DNA from 2 places in the Microbacterium sp. 2MCAF23 genome. Region 2 is predicted to be linked to the other one. Evidence: predicted binding sites of a transcription regulator. Region 2 holds the regulator's gene; the other holds the start of a gene.
What was found. The regulator HrcA, encoded in region 2, represses chaperone genes, less so after heat shock. The targets are predictions, from matches to a motif close to TTNGCACTCGNNNNNNNCGAGTGCNAA.
Positions count from the first base shown of each region.

Region 1: a site for HrcA is predicted at 2,190-2,216, ahead of groES (co-chaperone GroES). Genes of this name have one in related genera too.

Region 1 covers NZ_JBFRGY010000013.1:142,537-150,725, reverse strand. Annotated here, with positions in the region: gene AB4078_RS14670 (hypothetical protein) at 1-787, shown strand, start outside; gene AB4078_RS14665 (THUMP-like domain-containing protein) at 794-2,044, opposite strand; gene groES (co-chaperone GroES) at 2,295-2,591, shown strand; gene rarD (EamA family transporter RarD) at 2,719-3,678, shown strand; gene guaB (IMP dehydrogenase) at 3,787-5,289, shown strand; gene AB4078_RS14645 (DHA2 family efflux MFS transporter permease subunit) at 5,418-6,908, opposite strand; gene AB4078_RS14640 (TetR/AcrR family transcriptional regulator) at 7,006-7,650, shown strand; gene AB4078_RS14635 (ABC-F family ATP-binding cassette domain-containing protein) at 7,722-8,189, shown strand, end outside.
Region 2 covers NZ_JBFRGY010000002.1:112,658-120,846, reverse strand. Annotated here, with positions in the region: gene AB4078_RS02045 (PhoH family protein) at 1-621, opposite strand, end outside; gene AB4078_RS02040 (HIT domain-containing protein) at 692-1,039, opposite strand; gene AB4078_RS02035 (16S rRNA (uracil(1498)-N(3))-methyltransferase) at 1,077-1,805, opposite strand; gene dnaJ (molecular chaperone DnaJ) at 1,812-2,918, opposite strand; gene hrcA (heat-inducible transcriptional repressor HrcA) at 2,968-4,002, opposite strand; gene AB4078_RS02020 (carboxylesterase/lipase family protein) at 4,101-5,540, shown strand; gene hemW (radical SAM family heme chaperone HemW) at 5,630-6,874, opposite strand; gene AB4078_RS02010 (DUF1990 family protein) at 6,906-7,556, opposite strand; gene lepA (translation elongation factor 4) at 7,629-8,189, opposite strand, start outside.

The sequences.
Region 1 (8,189 bases), on a different contig from region 2:
GATCGGCTGGGCCATCCCGCGCCCGCCCGACGTGGGGCTCGCCCTCCGGTCCGGCGAGGCTGAGCGGCGGGACACGCTCCTCCACGACGCGAAGTACGACCCCGGGAGCGTACTGCTGCTCGATCGGCAGGCGGATGCCCTGTTGTGGACCTGGACGGAGGTGGGTGGACAACTGCGCTGCGCCGCGCTGGACGTGCCGGGGTTGCCGATGGAGCGGCAGTGCCAGCGGATCGAGGACCTCAAGAAGAATCCGTACTCCCTTCAGGTGAACACGACCGTTGCTCCGGCTTCGGGCCGCAACGTGCAGGTCGGCTACGGAGGGGTCGTGTTCCTCGCGGGACGAGGGTTCCCCGGCGGGGCCATCCAGCGCTGGGAGGCCGAGTCGCGGACGATGAACCAGGGGATGAGCGACGCGGAGATCGCGGCGACGGCGAGGATCTCGGCCGAGCAGCAGCTCGAGGGGCTGTCCATCGTCGGGCGCTGGCGGGGGCTGACGATCTGGCGCGGCTACGCGGACAGCGGAACATCCCAATGCCTGATCGTCGAGGCCCCCGAAACGCAGCGGGCGTGCGGATCGGATGGCAGCACGTATGACGGCTCGTCGAAGGTTCTCAGTTTCACCGAGCCTGTGGATCCCCGCGGGACGGTGGTCAGGCTAGAGCTGGCCGCGACGCGGGACCGGCCCTCCGCGATCATCGAGATGCGCTTCGCCGTGTACGCCGTGCCGTATCTCATCATCACGGAGAACGCCGATGTCGGGGTCGAGGGACTCCTCACGGCGCCATGACGGCTCTCAGACCCGGTCCGCGAGGATCGCATGCCGCCTGTCGCCGATGCGCACGAGGATCAGGGTCGCCTCCGCGGAGCCGCGCAGGTTCAGCTTCTTGCGGAACGCGGCCGGATCCACGTCCACGCCGCGCTTCTTGATCTCCAGGCGTCCGATGCCCGACTTCTTGAGGGCGGATCCGATCGCCTTCGGGTTCATCGGCAGCACTTCGCGCACCCGGAACGATGCGGCGAACGGGCTGTCGGCAGGAGCATCGGAGGTCAGATACGCGATGTGCGGATCCAGCATGCCCGCGTCGAGGCTGCGCGCCAGGTCGCCGATCAGGCGGGCGCGGATCACGGCGCCGTCGGGCTCGTGCACATAGGCGCCGAGCTCCCGCACCTCGGCGTCCTCCGTGTCGGCAGGGGCGGTCAGCTCGTGCGCGCGGTCGCCGCGCATCACGAGCGCAGCCCGCCGAACACCTTCGCGCGCCAGTTCGCCCGACCACAGCACCAGCTCGACGACGTCACCATCCGCGCTCACCCACTGCGCCTCGACGTCGGTGGGGATCGTGTCCCGGTCATGGGCGGGCCCGAGCTTGATTCCGGTGGGGATGCGCGCGGCGAGCGCGAATGCCCAGTCCAGCGAGGGGGAGTAGTCGTCTGCGGAGACGCGACGGGTCTCGGAATGCCCCGCGCTGCGCCGTGCCGGATCCAGCCACACCGCCTCGGTCGCCCCTCCGGGGTCGTTGAGCGAGGACGCCGAAGGCGACCGAGACGAAACGCCGTCTCCAGCGGTCGAGGGCGCGTGATCCTCCGCGAACCCGTGCCGCACCTCGGCGTCGGATCCGAACGGTGCGAGGTTGTACGCCGCCAGCGCGGCCGTGACCTCGTCGGCGTCCACGGCCGTGACCCGCAGCCCCGCGCCGGCGAAGGCCAGCGCGTCGCCGCCGATCCCGCAGCCGAGGTCGGAGACGTGCGCGATCCCGGCGGCGCGCATCCGCCCCGCATGACGCGCGGCGACGCCGAGCCGGGTCGCCTGCTCGAGGCCGGCGCGGGTGAACAGCATCCGGTCCGCGAACTCGCCGAACTTCGCCGCCCCCTTCGTGCGCAGTCGCGCCTGGCCGACCACGGCGGACACGAACTCGGGCGAGTGCCCCTCCGCCCGCAGGCGCATGACCGCGCGGGCGGCCGCATCCGTGGATCCGATCTCGCCGAGCTCGTCGATCGCCCGCAGCGCCTCGGGCGTCAGCAGGGTTCGCAGTTCGCTCATATCCACGCGGTCCAGGCTATCCGTCCGCCATGCGCGGACCGGCCCGTCGGGTGCACGCGCTGTCGGCGAGGGCACACGTTCTTCGCGCCAACACGCCGTGCAGTCGGCGAGCGCGTGTGCTCTCGGCGCGGGGGCGGACGGCAGGGGCAGGTTGGCACTCTGATTGCATGAGTGCCAGCGATGTGCCTAGACTGTCGTTAGCACTCTCAGGCTGAGGGTGCTAATCAGTCTTGAACCGTCAAGAAAGAGGTAGACCGTGTCGGTTTCCATCAAGCCGCTCGAGGACCGCATCGTCATCAAGCAGGTCGAGGCCGAGCAGACCACCGCGAGTGGCCTGGTCATCCCTGACACCGCCAAGGAGAAGCCCCAGGAGGGCGAGGTCGTGGCCGTGGGCCCCGGCCGCATCGATGACAACGGCAACCGCGTCCCGCTCGACGTCAACGTCGGCGACCGCGTGCTCTACAGCAAGTACGGCGGCACCGAGGTGAAGTTCGGCGGCGACGAGTTCCTCGTGCTGTCCGCGCGCGACGTGCTCGCCGTCGTGGTGCGCTGAGCGTCCACTGACGTCTCGAAGGCCCGGATGCCCTGTGCGTCCGGGCCTTCGACGTCTCCCGGATCCGGACCCGCGGTCGATCGGAGGCGGCGGACCTGATGTCGCTTCACGGCAATAGGGTGGATCGGTGACCACCACCCCCCGCAGCGCCCAGACCGTGGGCGTCGCCTCCGCGATCGGCGCCTATCTGCTGTGGGGCGTGCTGCCGCTGTACTTCCTGCTGCTCGCGCCGACGGGCCCGTGGGAACTGGTGGCCTGGCGGGTCGCGCTCTCGTTCGTGTTCTGCCTCATCCTGCTGGCGATCACCCGAGGCTGGAAGCCGCTGATGACGATCGTCCGGCAGCCGCGACTGCTGGCGCTGACGGCGCTCGCCGGGGTGCTGATCTACATCAACTGGCAGGTGTTCGTCCTCGCCACCCTGAACGGCGAGATTGTCGAGACCAGCCTCGGCTATTTCATCAACCCGATCGGCACCATGCTGCTGGGCGTGTTCGTGCTCAAGGAGAAGCTGCGCCGGCTGCAGTGGGTCGCGATCGGGATCGCGACCGTAGCGGTGCTGGTGATCGTCTTCGCCCACGGCACCTTCCCATGGATCGCGCTCTCGCTGACCGCCTCGTTCGGCATCTACGGACTCGTCAAGAAGAAGATCGGTCCCTCGGTCGACGCCGTGAGCGGTCTCACCCTGGAGTCGTTCTGGCTGCTGCCGGTCGCCGTCGTGCAGTTGATCGCCGTGGGACTCACCACCGGCATCACGATGGGCGCGAACGGCCCGCTCCATGCGAGCCTGCTCGCCTTCGCGGGCATCGCCACCGCCGTGCCGCTGCTGCTGTTCGCCGCGGGCACCCGCAGGATCGGGCTGACCGTGATCGGCATGATCCAGTTCATCACCCCGATCATGCAGTTCCTGGTCGGCGTGCTCGTCATGCACGAACCGATGCCGACCGAGCGGTGGATCGGCTTCGCGATCGTCTGGGTCGCGATCGCCGTGTTCCTGATCGACCTCGCTCTCGCCGCCCGCCGGATCCGATCCGGACGAGGAACGGTCGAGGCGTCGAACCCCGGCACCGACACGATCCCCGTGCCCTGATCGACCGGCTCCCTGGGCGTCCACTCCACGAGTCCGTTCCTGGGAATACCGCACCCCACGCGGCACTTAGAATCGATACACGCGCGCAGAAGAGGAGCCCCGCAACCCATGGAGCAGCACGACCCGTTCGGTTTTGTCGGATTGACCTACGATGACGTCCTGCTCCTGCCTGGGCACACGGACGTGATCCCGAGCGAGGCGGACACCTCCTCGCGTGTGACGCGCCGGATCTCGGTCGCCACACCTCTGCTCTCCAGTGCGATGGACACCGTGACCGAGGCGCGCATGGCGATCGCCATGGCGCGCGAGGGCGGCCTGGGTATCCTGCACCGCAACCTCTCCATCGCCGATCAGGCCGCGCAGGTCGACCGCGTCAAGCGCAGCGAGTCCGGCATGATCACGGATCCGATCACCACGACCCCCGACGCGACGATCGCGGAGGTCGACGCGATGTGCGCGAAGTACCGCATCTCGGGTCTGCCCGTGGTCGACCCTGACGGCCGCCTGGTCGGCATCGTCACGAACCGCGACATGCGCTTCGTCTCCGGATCCGCCAAGCAGACCACACTCGCGCGCGACGTGATGACGAGCGAGAACCTCGTGACCGCGCCCGTCGGCGTCGAGGCCGCACAGGTCATCGCGCTCTTCGCGAAGCACCGCGTCGAGAAGCTGCCGCTCATCGACGAGGACGGCAAGCTCGCCGGCCTGATCACCATCAAGGACTTCGACAAGAGCGAGAAGTACCCGCTCGCCACCAAGGACGACCAGGGCCGCCTGCGGGTCGGCGCGGCGATCGGCTTCTTCGGCGATGCCTGGGAGCGCGCCGAGGCGCTGCGCGACAAGGGTGTGGACGTGCTCGTCGTCGACACCGCCAACGGCCAGTCGCAGGGCGTGATCGACCTGGTCAAGCGACTCAAGGCGGATCCGTCCTTCGCGCACATCGACATCATCGGCGGCAACGTCGCCACCCGCGAGGGTGCGCAGGCGCTCGTCGACGCCGGAGTGGACGCCGTCAAGGTCGGCGTCGGGCCCGGCTCGATCTGCACCACCCGCATCGTCGCCGGCGTCGGAGTGCCGCAGGTCACCGCGGTGTACGAGGCGTCGCTCGCGGCGCGCCCGGCCGGCATCCCGGTCATCGCGGACGGCGGCTTGCAGTACTCCGGCGACATCGCCAAGGCGCTCGTCGCCGGTGCCGACGCCGTGATGCTCGGATCCCTGCTCGCCGGTACCGAGGAGTCCCCGGGCGAGATCGTGTTCCAGGGCGGCAAGCAGTTCAAGCTGTACCGCGGAATGGGCTCGCTCGGCGCGATGCAGACCCGCGGCAAGCAGACGTCCTACTCGAAGGACCGCTACTTCCAGGCCGACGTGCCCAGCGACGACAAGCTCATCCCCGAGGGCATCGAGGGACAGGTTCCCTACCGCGGCCCGCTGTCCGCCGTCGCGTACCAGCTGGTCGGCGGCCTGCGCCAGTCGATGTTCTACGTCGGCGCGCGCACGATCGAGGAGCTCAAGACGCGCGGCAAGTTCGTGCGCATCACGGCGGCCGGGCTCAAGGAGTCGCACCCGCACGACGTGCAGATCGTCGTCGAGGCGCCGAACTACAAGCGCTGAGATCTCCGAAGGCCCGGATCCTGAAATCGGATCCGGGCCTTCGTCGTCCACCTGGCCCTGCTCACTGGTCGCGTATTGCGGTCATTCCTGCCGTGGAACCGCAATCTGCGACCAGCGAGCAGGGGGGCTCAGCGACCCGCGGCGAGAGCCTCCGGAATGGCGGCCTCCGCCTCGACGTCGATCCCATCCTCCGCGTGCCCGCCGCGCCCAGCCGGCAGCCAGAGCGCGATGACGGCGGCGACCAGCAGTACCGCGGCGCCGGTGAACACGGCGGGGCGAGAGGCGTCGACGTAGTGGTCGGGCAGCAGCTGGCCGCCGGCGCCCACGAAGATCGCCGTCATCACGGCGGTGCCAAGGGCGACGCCCAGCTCGCGGAGCGTGGAGTTCACTCCCGACGCCTTCGCGTGGTCGATCAGGCCGAGCGTGGCGAGCAGTGCCGTCGCCGAGGGGGCGAAGACGAGGCCCATGCCGATGCCGGCGAGGACGAAGGGTGCGACGAGAGCGGCGTAGGGCACGTCTGTGGCGAGCTGGGCGGCCAGCCAGCCCAGGGCGACGCCTTGCAGCAGCAGGCCGGTGACGAGCAGCACCCTCGTGCCCACGCGCGGCGCGATCAGGCCCGCGAGCGGCGCCACGATCATCGGCGCGAGCGTCCACGGCGTCGTCTGCACGGCGGCCTCGAGCGGGGTCGCGCCCTGCACGACCTGCAGGAACTGGATCAGGATGAACACGGATCCGAAGGTGCCGAAGCTGAACGCGAAGCCGACGACGTTCGTGATCGAGAACGACCGGTCGCGGAACAGCCGCAGCGGCATGAGCGGCGCGGCCGAACGCAGCTGCCAGACGAGGAACGCGATCAGGAGCGCGCCGCCCAGGGCGAGCTCGGCGATCACGCCGATCGTGTCCCAGCCGTCGTCGTTGCCGCGCACGATCGCGTGGACGAGGGCCAGCACGCCGCCGGCGGCGAGCACCGCGCCCGGCACGTCGATACGCACGCGGGCGCCGAAGTCGTTGGCGAGCACCATCAGGGCCAGCGGGATCGCGATCACGGCGATGGGCACGTTGATCCAGAAGATCGCCTGCCAGTTCCAGCCCTCCATGATGGCGCCGCCGATGAGCGGTCCGACGGCTACGCCGAGCCCGGAGACACCGCCCCAGATGCCGATCGCGAGCGGGCGCCGCGCGGCGGGCACCGCGCCGGTGAGGAGGGCGAGCGACAGCGGCATGACGGCGGCCGCACCCAGCCCCTGCACGGCGCGGGCGGCGATGAGCTGGCCCGGGTCTGTGCTGAGCGCCGCGAACAATGAGCCGGCCCCGAACAGGGCGATGCCGAGCGCGAACACCGTGCGGCGGCCGAACCGATCGCCGAGCGCGGAGGCGACGAGGATCGCGCCGGCGAAGGCCAGCGTGTACGCGTTCACGAACCACTGCAGCTGCTCGATCGTGGCGCCCATCTCGCGGTGCAGCACGGGGAGGGCATTGGTCATGACGAGGTTGTCGAGGGTCGCCATGAGCATCGGCAGGGAGGCGGCGGCGATGACGAGCGCGACCGGGCGCGATGGCCGGGGCACGAGGCTGTTGCGGCTCCGGCGAGCGGCTGCGGCGGGCGAGGGAACAGTCATGGGAAGCTCCAGTTGTAATTGAATGATTACTAGCGCTGGAGTCAATGTAGTAATCGAATGATTACAAAGTCAAGTCATTCGCTGATAACCTTTCGGCATGACATCGGCAGCGCCCACGGACACCGCCCACGGCGACGACTCCGGCCGCCGTCTCTCCTCCCCGGAGCGGCGCGCGCAGATCATCCTCGCCGCGCTCACGGTCTTCGGCTCGCGCGGCTACGAGGGGGCCACGACCGACCAGGTCGCGCGCGCCGCGGGCGTCAGTCAGCCCTATGTCGTGCGCCTGTTCGGATCCAAGGAGAACCTCTTCCTCGCGACGATCGAGTTCTCGCTCGACCGCCTGCTGTCGGTCTTCCGCGAGGCGCTCGCCGCGTCGGACGAGGGCGGTGAGCAGCCCGTCGGCAAGCGCATCGGGGAGGCCTACGTCGACCTCATCGAGGTGCGGGGTCTGCACCAGACGCTCGCGCACGCCTACCTCCTCGGCAGCAATCCGGCCATCGGAGCTGCGGCCCGCCAGGGGTTCGCGAGGGTCTGGCGCTTCTTCCGCGACGAGGTGGGCCTCGAGGCCGACGAGGCGCGCAGCTTCCTCGCCGAGGGCATGCTCATCAGCACCATGATCGGACTGCGGATCGTGGACGACTACGGATCCGATCCGCAGATCACCGAACTGTTCCGGGCGTGCTTCCCCAACAAGCTGCCGCATGTGCTCGAGGTGCTGCCGCGCAACGAGCACCGGCTGTAGCCGGCCGCTGTTCCTGATAGCCTGGTCGGCTCGCTGTCGCGCAAGAGCTCGCGGGCGAAAGGACCACCACCGTGGGATACATCGATGTCGCCGGCGTCTCGCTCACCCTGCCCGATGGCCGCCCCCTGCTCGATGAGGCCTCGTTCCGCGTCGGCGCCGGATCCACGAGCGCCCTGATCGGGCCGAACGGCGCCGGCAAGTCCACGATCCTGCGGATCATCCGCGGCGACCAGGCTCCGGACGCCGGGGTCGTGACGATCGACGGATCCCTCGGCGTGATGGACCAGTTCGTGGGCCACGGCCAGGAGGGGCAGACCGTGCACGAGCTGCTCATCGCGGTCGCCCCCTCGCGGATCAGGGAGGCGGCCGAGGCGCTCGAGTCCGCCGAGAACGCCCTGATCGAGGACGACACCGAGCCCACACAGATGCGGTATGCGACCGCGATCGCCGAATACGCGGACGCCGGCGGATACGAGCACGAGACGGTCTGGGACCAGTGCACGGTCGCCGCTCTCGGCGTCCCTTTCGAGCGGGCGCGG
Region 2 (8,189 bases):
GCGCATGTACGCGAGCGGGGCGACCTCGATCGTGCCGCTCGCCATCAGCTTGGGGACGATCTCGGGATCCATCATCTCGTTCAGCGCGTCGTAGAGCGGGCGCAGGTACGGATCGATCTTGTCGGTGAGGGTTCCCGGCAGGAATCCGAGCCGCTCCCCGGCCTCGACGGCCGGGCGGGTGAGGATGATCCGCTCGACCTCCTTGCGCTGCAGCGCCTGCACCGCCTTCGCCATCGCGAGATAGGTCTTACCGGTGCCGGCGGGGCCGATGCCGAACACGATCGTGTTCTCATCGATCGCGTCGACGTATTCCTTCTGGCCGAGGGTCTTCGGCCGGATCACGCGACCCCGCGTCGACAGGATCGCCTCGCCGAGGACCTCGCTCGGGCGCACGCCCTCCCGCTCCAGCATCCGCGCCGACTGCGCGACATCGCTGGGGACGAGTGCATGCCCGGAGCGCGTCAGCTCGATGAGCTCATCCACGAGCTTCTGCGCCGAGCGCACCGCGGCCGGCTCGCCGGTCAGAGTGACCTCGTTGCCGCGCACCAGCACGTCGACCGCCGGATGCTCCTTCTCGAGCATGCGCAGCAGCCGGTCCTGTGGTCCGAGCAGCTGCACCATCGCGACCCCGTCCACCTCGATGCGGGCGGAGGTCACGGACTGGGAGGGCGCGACGCCCTCGGCCGTGTCGTCAGAAGCCAACGAGCTTGTTCTCCTCAAGATTGCCGAGCACGTGGGCGTGCACGTGGAAGACGGACTGCGCGACACTCGCGCCGTTGTTGAAGATCAGGCGGTACTCGCCGTTCGCGTGCTCATCGGCGATCTCCTTCGCCGCAGCGACCATCTTCGCCATGAGTCCGGGGTCGCCTGCGGCGAGCTCGGTGACGTCGCGGAACTGCTCGGACTTGGGGATCACGAGCACATGCAGAGGCGCCTGCGGGTTGATGTCGCGGATTGCGAAGACATCCTCGGTCTCCAGCAGGATCTCGCCGGGGATCTCCCCGTTCAGGATGCGCGTGAAGATCGAGGGTTCGCTCATGGAATCAGTCTATCCGCGCGGTGCCGGGCGGCGTCGGCTACCAGCGCCCGCGCGCCACGTTCAGCACCGCGATGGCGGCGGGGCCCGCGGTCGAGGTGCGCAGCACGGTGTCGCCCAACAGCACGCGTTCCGCGCCGGCGGCGACAAGACGCTCGATCTCCTCGGGGGCGATCCCGCCCTCGGGGCCGACGACCAGCACGATGTCGCGCTCGTCCGGGACGAGGGCGGACAGCGCCGCAGGCGCCGTCGGGTCCAGGATCAGCACCCGCTGCGTCGCCGCACGGCGCGCCAGATCGGCTGTCGCTTCGACGGATGCGACCTCCGGGATCCAGGATCGGTGGGCCTGTTTGGCGGCCTCGCGCACGATCGTGGCCCAGCGTTCCCGGCCCTTCACCGCCTTGGCCCCCTCCCACCGGGAGACGCTGCGCGCCGCCTGCCACGGAACGATCTCGTCGACGCCGAGCTCGCACGCGGCCTGCACCGCGAGCTCGTCGCGGTCGCCCTTCGCCAGCGCCTGCACGAGCAGGATCCGCGGATCCGGTCTCGGATCCTCCCTGCGCGACAGAATGCGCACCTCCACCAGGCCGGGGGCTGAGGACGCGACCTCGCCCTCGAGCCAGACGCCCGCCCCGTCTCCGAGCGTGATCGGCTCCCCGATCCGCACCCTGCGCACGACAGCGGCGTGCTTGGCCTCGGCGCCGGTGAGGGCGAGGACCGAACCGGCCGCGGCCGCCGTCGCGTCGGGCGTCACGAAGTGCAGGGCCATCGCGGGTCAGCCCCGGAAGCGGTCGCGCAGTTTGGAGAACAGCCCCTGGTGGAACTCGGCCAGCTTCGGCGCCGGTGCCTTGGTGCGCTTGGCGAAGTCCTCGATGAGCTGGCGCTCCTTATGGTCGAGCTTGGTCGGGGTCAGCACCTGTACGCCGACGCGCAGGTCGCCGCGCTGGGTTCCGCGCAGCGGCGTGACGCCGCGGCCCTTGATCGTCAGCACATCGCCGGACTGGAGGCCCTGGCGGATCTCCAGATCCACGGGCCCGTCCAGCGACTCGATGGTCGTGGTGGTCCCGAGGATCGCATCGCTCATCGCCACCTCGAGAGTGGCGAGCAGGTCGTCGCCGTCGCGGCTGAAGCGGGCGTGCGGGGAGACCGTGACCTCGACGTACAGGTCGCCGTTCGGGCCGCCCGCGCGGCCGACCTCGCCCGACCCGGGCAGCTGCAGGCGCAGGCCGGACTCGACGCCGGCGGGGATGTCGAGGCCGACGGTACGGCGCGAACGCACCCGTCCCTGACCGTTGCAGGTCTGGCACGGGAACGGGATCGTCGTGCCGAAGCCCTCGCAGGAGCCGCACGGCGCGGTCGTGATGACGTTGCCGAGCAGGCTGCGCACCTGCTGCTGCACGTGTCCGGATCCGCCGCAGATGTCGCAGGTAACCGGTGAGGTGCCCTCCTGGCAGCAGGAGCCCTGGCACGTCTCGCACAGCACGGCGGTGTCCACGTCGATGTCGCGGTGCACACCGAACACGACGTCGCCGAGCTCGAGCGTGACCCGCACCAGCGCGTCCTGGCCCCGCTCCCGGCGCGAACGCGGCCGGGCCGCGCGCGCCCCTCCGCCCCCGAAGAAGGTCTCGAAGATGTCGCCGAAGCCGCCGAACCCACCGAAACCGCCGTTGCCGTTCTGGTCGCCGCCCATGTCGTAGCGGCGCCGCGAGTCGGCGTCACTCAGCACGTCATAGGCGTGCGTGACGAGCTTGAACCGCTCCGCCGCATCCTCACTGGGGTTCACGTCGGGGTGCAGCTGACGCGCGAGCCGTCGATACGCCTTCTTGATCTCGTCCTCGCTCGCATCGCGCGAGACGCCGAGAACCTCGTAGTGATCCGTCACCATCGCCTTTCCGGGCCGCCGTCGGCGGCATGCGTGTTCGTGCGGCCGATCAACGGCCGGTCTCATCCTCTTCGAGCAGCTGCGACAGGTAGCGGGCCACGGCCCGCGCCGCCGCGAGGTTGCTCGGATAGTCCATGCGGGTCGGCCCCATCACGCCCACGCGCGCGGTACCGCCATGCGTCAGGTAATCGCTCGCCACGATCGAGGCCTCGCCGAGGCCGAACGCGGCGTTCTCCGTGCCGATGCTCGCCGCGAGTCCGTGCTCGTCGACGTGCATCTCGCTCATGAGGCGCAGCAGCGTCACCTGCTCCTCGATGGCCTCGAGGAGCGGATGGATGCTGCCGCGGAAGTCGTGCTCCCGGCGGGCCAGGGTCGCCGCCCCCGCCATGACCAGGCGCTCCTGCCGGAACTCCGCGAGCTCCTCGGCAACGGCGCGCAGCAGCGCACCAAGGGCCGCGTCGATCCGAGGGCCGTACGAGGTCTCCGCCGCCGCCTCCACGCGCTCGGCACCGCGGCGCACCGAACGGCCGGTCAACAGCTCGGTGATGACCGCGCGGAGCACGCCGAGCTCTGGCTCGTCGAGCTCGACCGGCAGCGGCACGATCCGCTGCGACACACCGCCGGCGTCGGTGACCAGCACGATCAGCAGCCGGCTGGGGCCGAGGGCGACGAGCTCGACGTGCGTGACGTGCGCACGAGCGAAAGACGGATACTGCGCCAGCGCGACCTGGCCGGTGAGGCGTGTGAGCACGCGCACCGTGCGAACCATGAGGTCATCGAGGTCGGCAGGATCCGCGAGGAAGGCCGTGATCGCGTTGCGCTGTGCCGAAGAGAGCGGTCGCACCTGCGCGAGGTGGTCGACGAAGACACGGTATCCCTTGTCGGTCGGCACGCGCCCGGAAGAGGTGTGCGGCGCCGCGATGAGGTCCTCGTCCTCGAGCTGGGCCATGTCGTTGCGGATCGTGGCCGCGGACACGCCGAACGCGTGCCGCTCCACGATCGACTTGCTGCCGACCGGCTCGTTCGTCTCCACGTAGTCCTCGACGATGGCACGGAGCACCTGGAGTCCGCGTTCTGAGACCATCACTCCTCCTCACCGTTGGCACTCGTGCGACCTGAGTGCCAATCCTATCCTGCCGGGCCGGGAGCGGACCGAGGATACGACACTCTTAGGATGTGGCCATGGGTCAGGACGTCGTGCGCACCAGGATCTCCTCCGGCGACCTGCTCGGCCGACGTGACGTCGGTATCGATCGCTACCTCGGCGTGCCGTACGCGGCGCCCCCTTTCGGCGAACTCCGCTTCCGGACCCCGCAACCGGTGGAACCCTGGTCTGCACCTCGCGACGCCGAGACATTCGGTCCGACGGCCCCGCAACTGCCGTATGCAGGGGCGACCGCGGAGATCCTCGGCAGCGTCCGCATCGACGGCGACGGCATCCTCACGGCGAACGTCTGGGCTCCGGCCGACGCGAACTCGGCCCCTGTCGTGCTGTGGATCCACGGCGGCGCACTCGAGCGCGGCACGGCGGCACTGTCGATGTACGACGGCACGGCGTTCGCCCGCGACGGGGTGGTGTTCGTCAGCGTCGGCTACCGGCTGGGGTCCGAGGGCTTCTCGGTGCTCGAGGGGGCGCCCCGCAACCTGGGGCTGCAGGACGTTGCGGCGGCCCTGCACTGGGTGCGCGACGAGATCGCGGCGTTCGGCGGCGACCCGAATCGGATCACGCTCATGGGCGAATCCGCGGGCGGCGCGCTCGTGGCAGCGTTGCTCTCCCGGCCCGACACCCGCGCGTTGGTGCGCGGCGCGATCGTGCAGTCCGGACCGCTGGAGGCGCAGACGCCGGAGCGCGGCGGACGCGTGACCCAGCAGCTCGCGAAGCGCCTCGGCGTCGCGGCGACGCGCGAGGCATTCACGTCTCTCACTCCGGATGCCCTGCTCGAGGCACGGCGCGCGCAGTCCGCCGGATCCTCCCCGCTCGGCGGTGCCCCCGGCTTCCAGCTCGTGCGGGATCCCGATTCGCTGCCGCGATCACCGCACGAGGCGCTCGCCGACGTCGATGTGCCGCTGTTGATCGGCACCAACACCGACGAGTACCGTCTGTGGTTCCCGCCGGAGGCGCTGGCCGCAATCCGGCCGTCGAAGCTCCTGCTCGCGCGGCTCGCCCTGCGGATCCCGGCCGCAGCCGCCAGGGCCGTACGTGCCGACCATCCTGGAGGGAGCACCGGGGAGGTGTTCGGCCAGCTCGCCACAGACCTGTTGCTGCGCGCGCCGGCCGCCCGGGTCGCGCGCGCCCGCACCGCGCAGACGTTCGTGTACGAGTTCTCGTGGCCGAGTCCGGTGCGTGACCTGCGCGCCGCGCATGCCCTGGAGATCGGGTTCGTGTTCGACCGGCTCCGCGATCCCGAGAGCGCCAAGATCGCGGGCACCGCGCCCCCGCAGGCCCTGGCCAGCGCGATGCACGACGCCTGGGTGCGCTTCATCCGCGACGGCGATCCGGGATGGCCGGCGTTCGACATGCAGCGCACCGCGGCGCTGTTCGATGGCGCAGGCGAAGGGCCCGTCATCGGCCCGCAGCGAAGGCAGACGGTGCTGGATCTGCTGCCGGCACCCAGGGGCTGAGCGTCGTCCGCCTCCGCTCACTGGTCGCGAATTGCGGTTCGCTGCGGCGAATGAGCGCATTTCGCGACCAGTGAACGGCCTGCGCCGGATCAATCCGTCAGCGCGCGCACCACGGCGTCGGCGAGCAGCCGTCCGCGCAGCGTGAGCACGAGGGTGCCGCGCAGTGCGGGACCGGCTTCGACGAGGCCGTCGGCGATGAGCCCCGCGACCCTGGTGCGGGCGTCGGCCGCGATGGCGTCCAGCGGCATGCCCTCCGCCATGCGCGAGCGCAGCAGGATCCGCTCCAGCAGGGCGGCATCTGCATCGGGCCGCTCCGTGCCCGCTGCCGGTGACTCCCCCACCGCGAGCCGCTGCGCGTACGCGGCAGGGTGCTTCACGTTCCACCACCGCAGGCCGGCGACGTGGCTGTGCGCCCCGGGCCCGAAGCCCCACCAGTCCGTGCCGCGCCAGTACGCCATGTTGTGCCGGGAGCGCTGATCCGCGGCACTGCGACCGACCTCGGTCGAAGGCCGACGGGCCCAGTTGCTCACCTCATACCAGTCGAACCCGGCCTCGCTCAACAGGCTGTCGGCGAGCTCGTACATGTCGGCCTGCAGGTCGTCGTCGGGAGCGGGAACCTCGCCGCGCCGGATCTGACGGGCGAGTTTCGTGCCGTCCTCGATGATCAGCGCGTACGCGGAGATGTGATCCGGATCCAGGGCGATTGCGGTCGTCAGCGAGGAACGCCAATCCTCCAGCGACTCCCCCGGTGCGCCGTAGATGAGGTCCACGCTGACCGCGAGCCCTGCGGCGCGGGCCGCGTCGACCGCGGTGCGCACGTTCTCCGGCCGGTGCGTGCGGTCGAGCGCCGCGAGCACGTGCGGCACGGCGGACTGCATCCCGATCGACATCCGGGTGACACCGGCGGCCGCGAGCTCCTCGGCCACCTCAGGGGTCACCGTGTCGGGGTTGGCCTCCACGGTCACTTCGGCATCGGCGGCGATGCCGAACGCGCCGACCACGGCGCCGAGCATGCGGCCGAGGTCGCCCGCCGGCAGCAGCGTGGGCGTCCCGCCGCCGAAGAACACCGTGCTCAGCGGGCGGAGCGGACCACGCTCGGCCAGCACGTCGCGGGCGAGGGCGATCTCCTGGATCAGGGTTTCGGCGTACGTGTCCTGCCGCGCACCGCGCAGCTCGGACGCCGTGTACGTGTTGAAGTCGCAGTAGCCGCAGCGCACCCGGCAGAACGGCACGTGCAGATACGCAGAGAACGGCGCGTCAGGATCGATCGGCAGATCATCCGGCAGGCGGCCATCCGCGGGAGCCGGATCCCCGAGCGGCAGGGGGCCGGCCATCAGGCCGTCCTCCCCGTCAGCAGAGACCCCATCAGAGGGGCGTCGCGTACAGCGGGGAGATCGCCCGCAGGTACCGAGCGAACAGCTCGCGACGGCGGCGCTTCACCAGATACGGGAAGCTGCGGTACAGAAAGCTGTTCGGTCGGTCGAAGGCGCGCACCGTGAACCACACCTCGTCGGCGTCGTTCCACTCGATGTCGAACGACTCCTCGCCGCTCACCACGGATCCGGCGACCGTGCCCAGCACGAACCCGATCCGGTGGGTCTGCTCCGTCACCGAGATCACCCGCAGCTCGGCGTCCGCACGCATGCCCGACACCCGTCCGTGCAGCTTGAGAGTCATGCCGGGGCCCACCCACGGCGTGCCGTCCTCGTCGTAACGCGGCTCCACCTCGGTACGGCTCGGGGCGATCGGGGCGCCCTCGGCGTCGAAGCTGACCCCGGCGTACCCGGGGCTCGATGCCGGACGCACATCCGTGAGCTGAAGACCCGCCGCACGTTGCGCCGTCCAGGACAGCAGGGCGTCGCCGGCGGTGCGGAACCGCTCTTCGCCACTGCCCAGCCGCCACGACTCCTCGGCGGGAATGCTCCGCTCCGGCGGATACTGCATCAGGTCGGGCGCGTGGGTTGCCCCCACGGCGGCATAGTCCACCGTTCCTTCTCGGAATGTCCCGCGACGCATGACAACCACCCTACTTGCTGGCCCCGGCGCCCCACCCAGGTTCTCCCAAGGGTGGGGTGCATCGCGCGCAGCCTACTTCTTGTCCTTGCCCTCGACATCTCCCGAGAGCGCGGCGATGAACGCCTCCTGGGGGACTTCGACGCGGCCGACCATCTTCATCCGCTTCTTGCCCTCCTTCTGCTTCTCGAGGAGCTTGCGCTTACGGGTGATGTCACCGCCGTAGCACTTGGCGAGCACGTCCTTGCGGATGGCGCGGATGGTCTCGCGGGCGATGATGCGTGCGCCGATCGCAGCTTGGATCGGCACCTCGAACTGCTGACGCGGGATCAGCTTGCGCAACCGCTCGGCCATCATCGTCCCGTAGGCGTAGGCCTTGTCGCGGTGCACGATCGAGCTGAACGCATCGACCTTCTCGCCCTGCAGCAGGATGTCGACCTTGACCAGGTCGGACTCCTGGGATCCCGAGGGCTCGTAGTCGAGCGAGGCGTAGCCCTGCGTCTTGGACTTCAGCTGGTCGAAGAAGTCGAACACGATCTCGCCGAGCGGCATGTTGTAGCGCAGCTCGACGCGCTCCTCGGAGAAGTACTCCATGCCCAGCAGGGTGCCGCGGCGGGACTGGCAGAGTTCCATCAC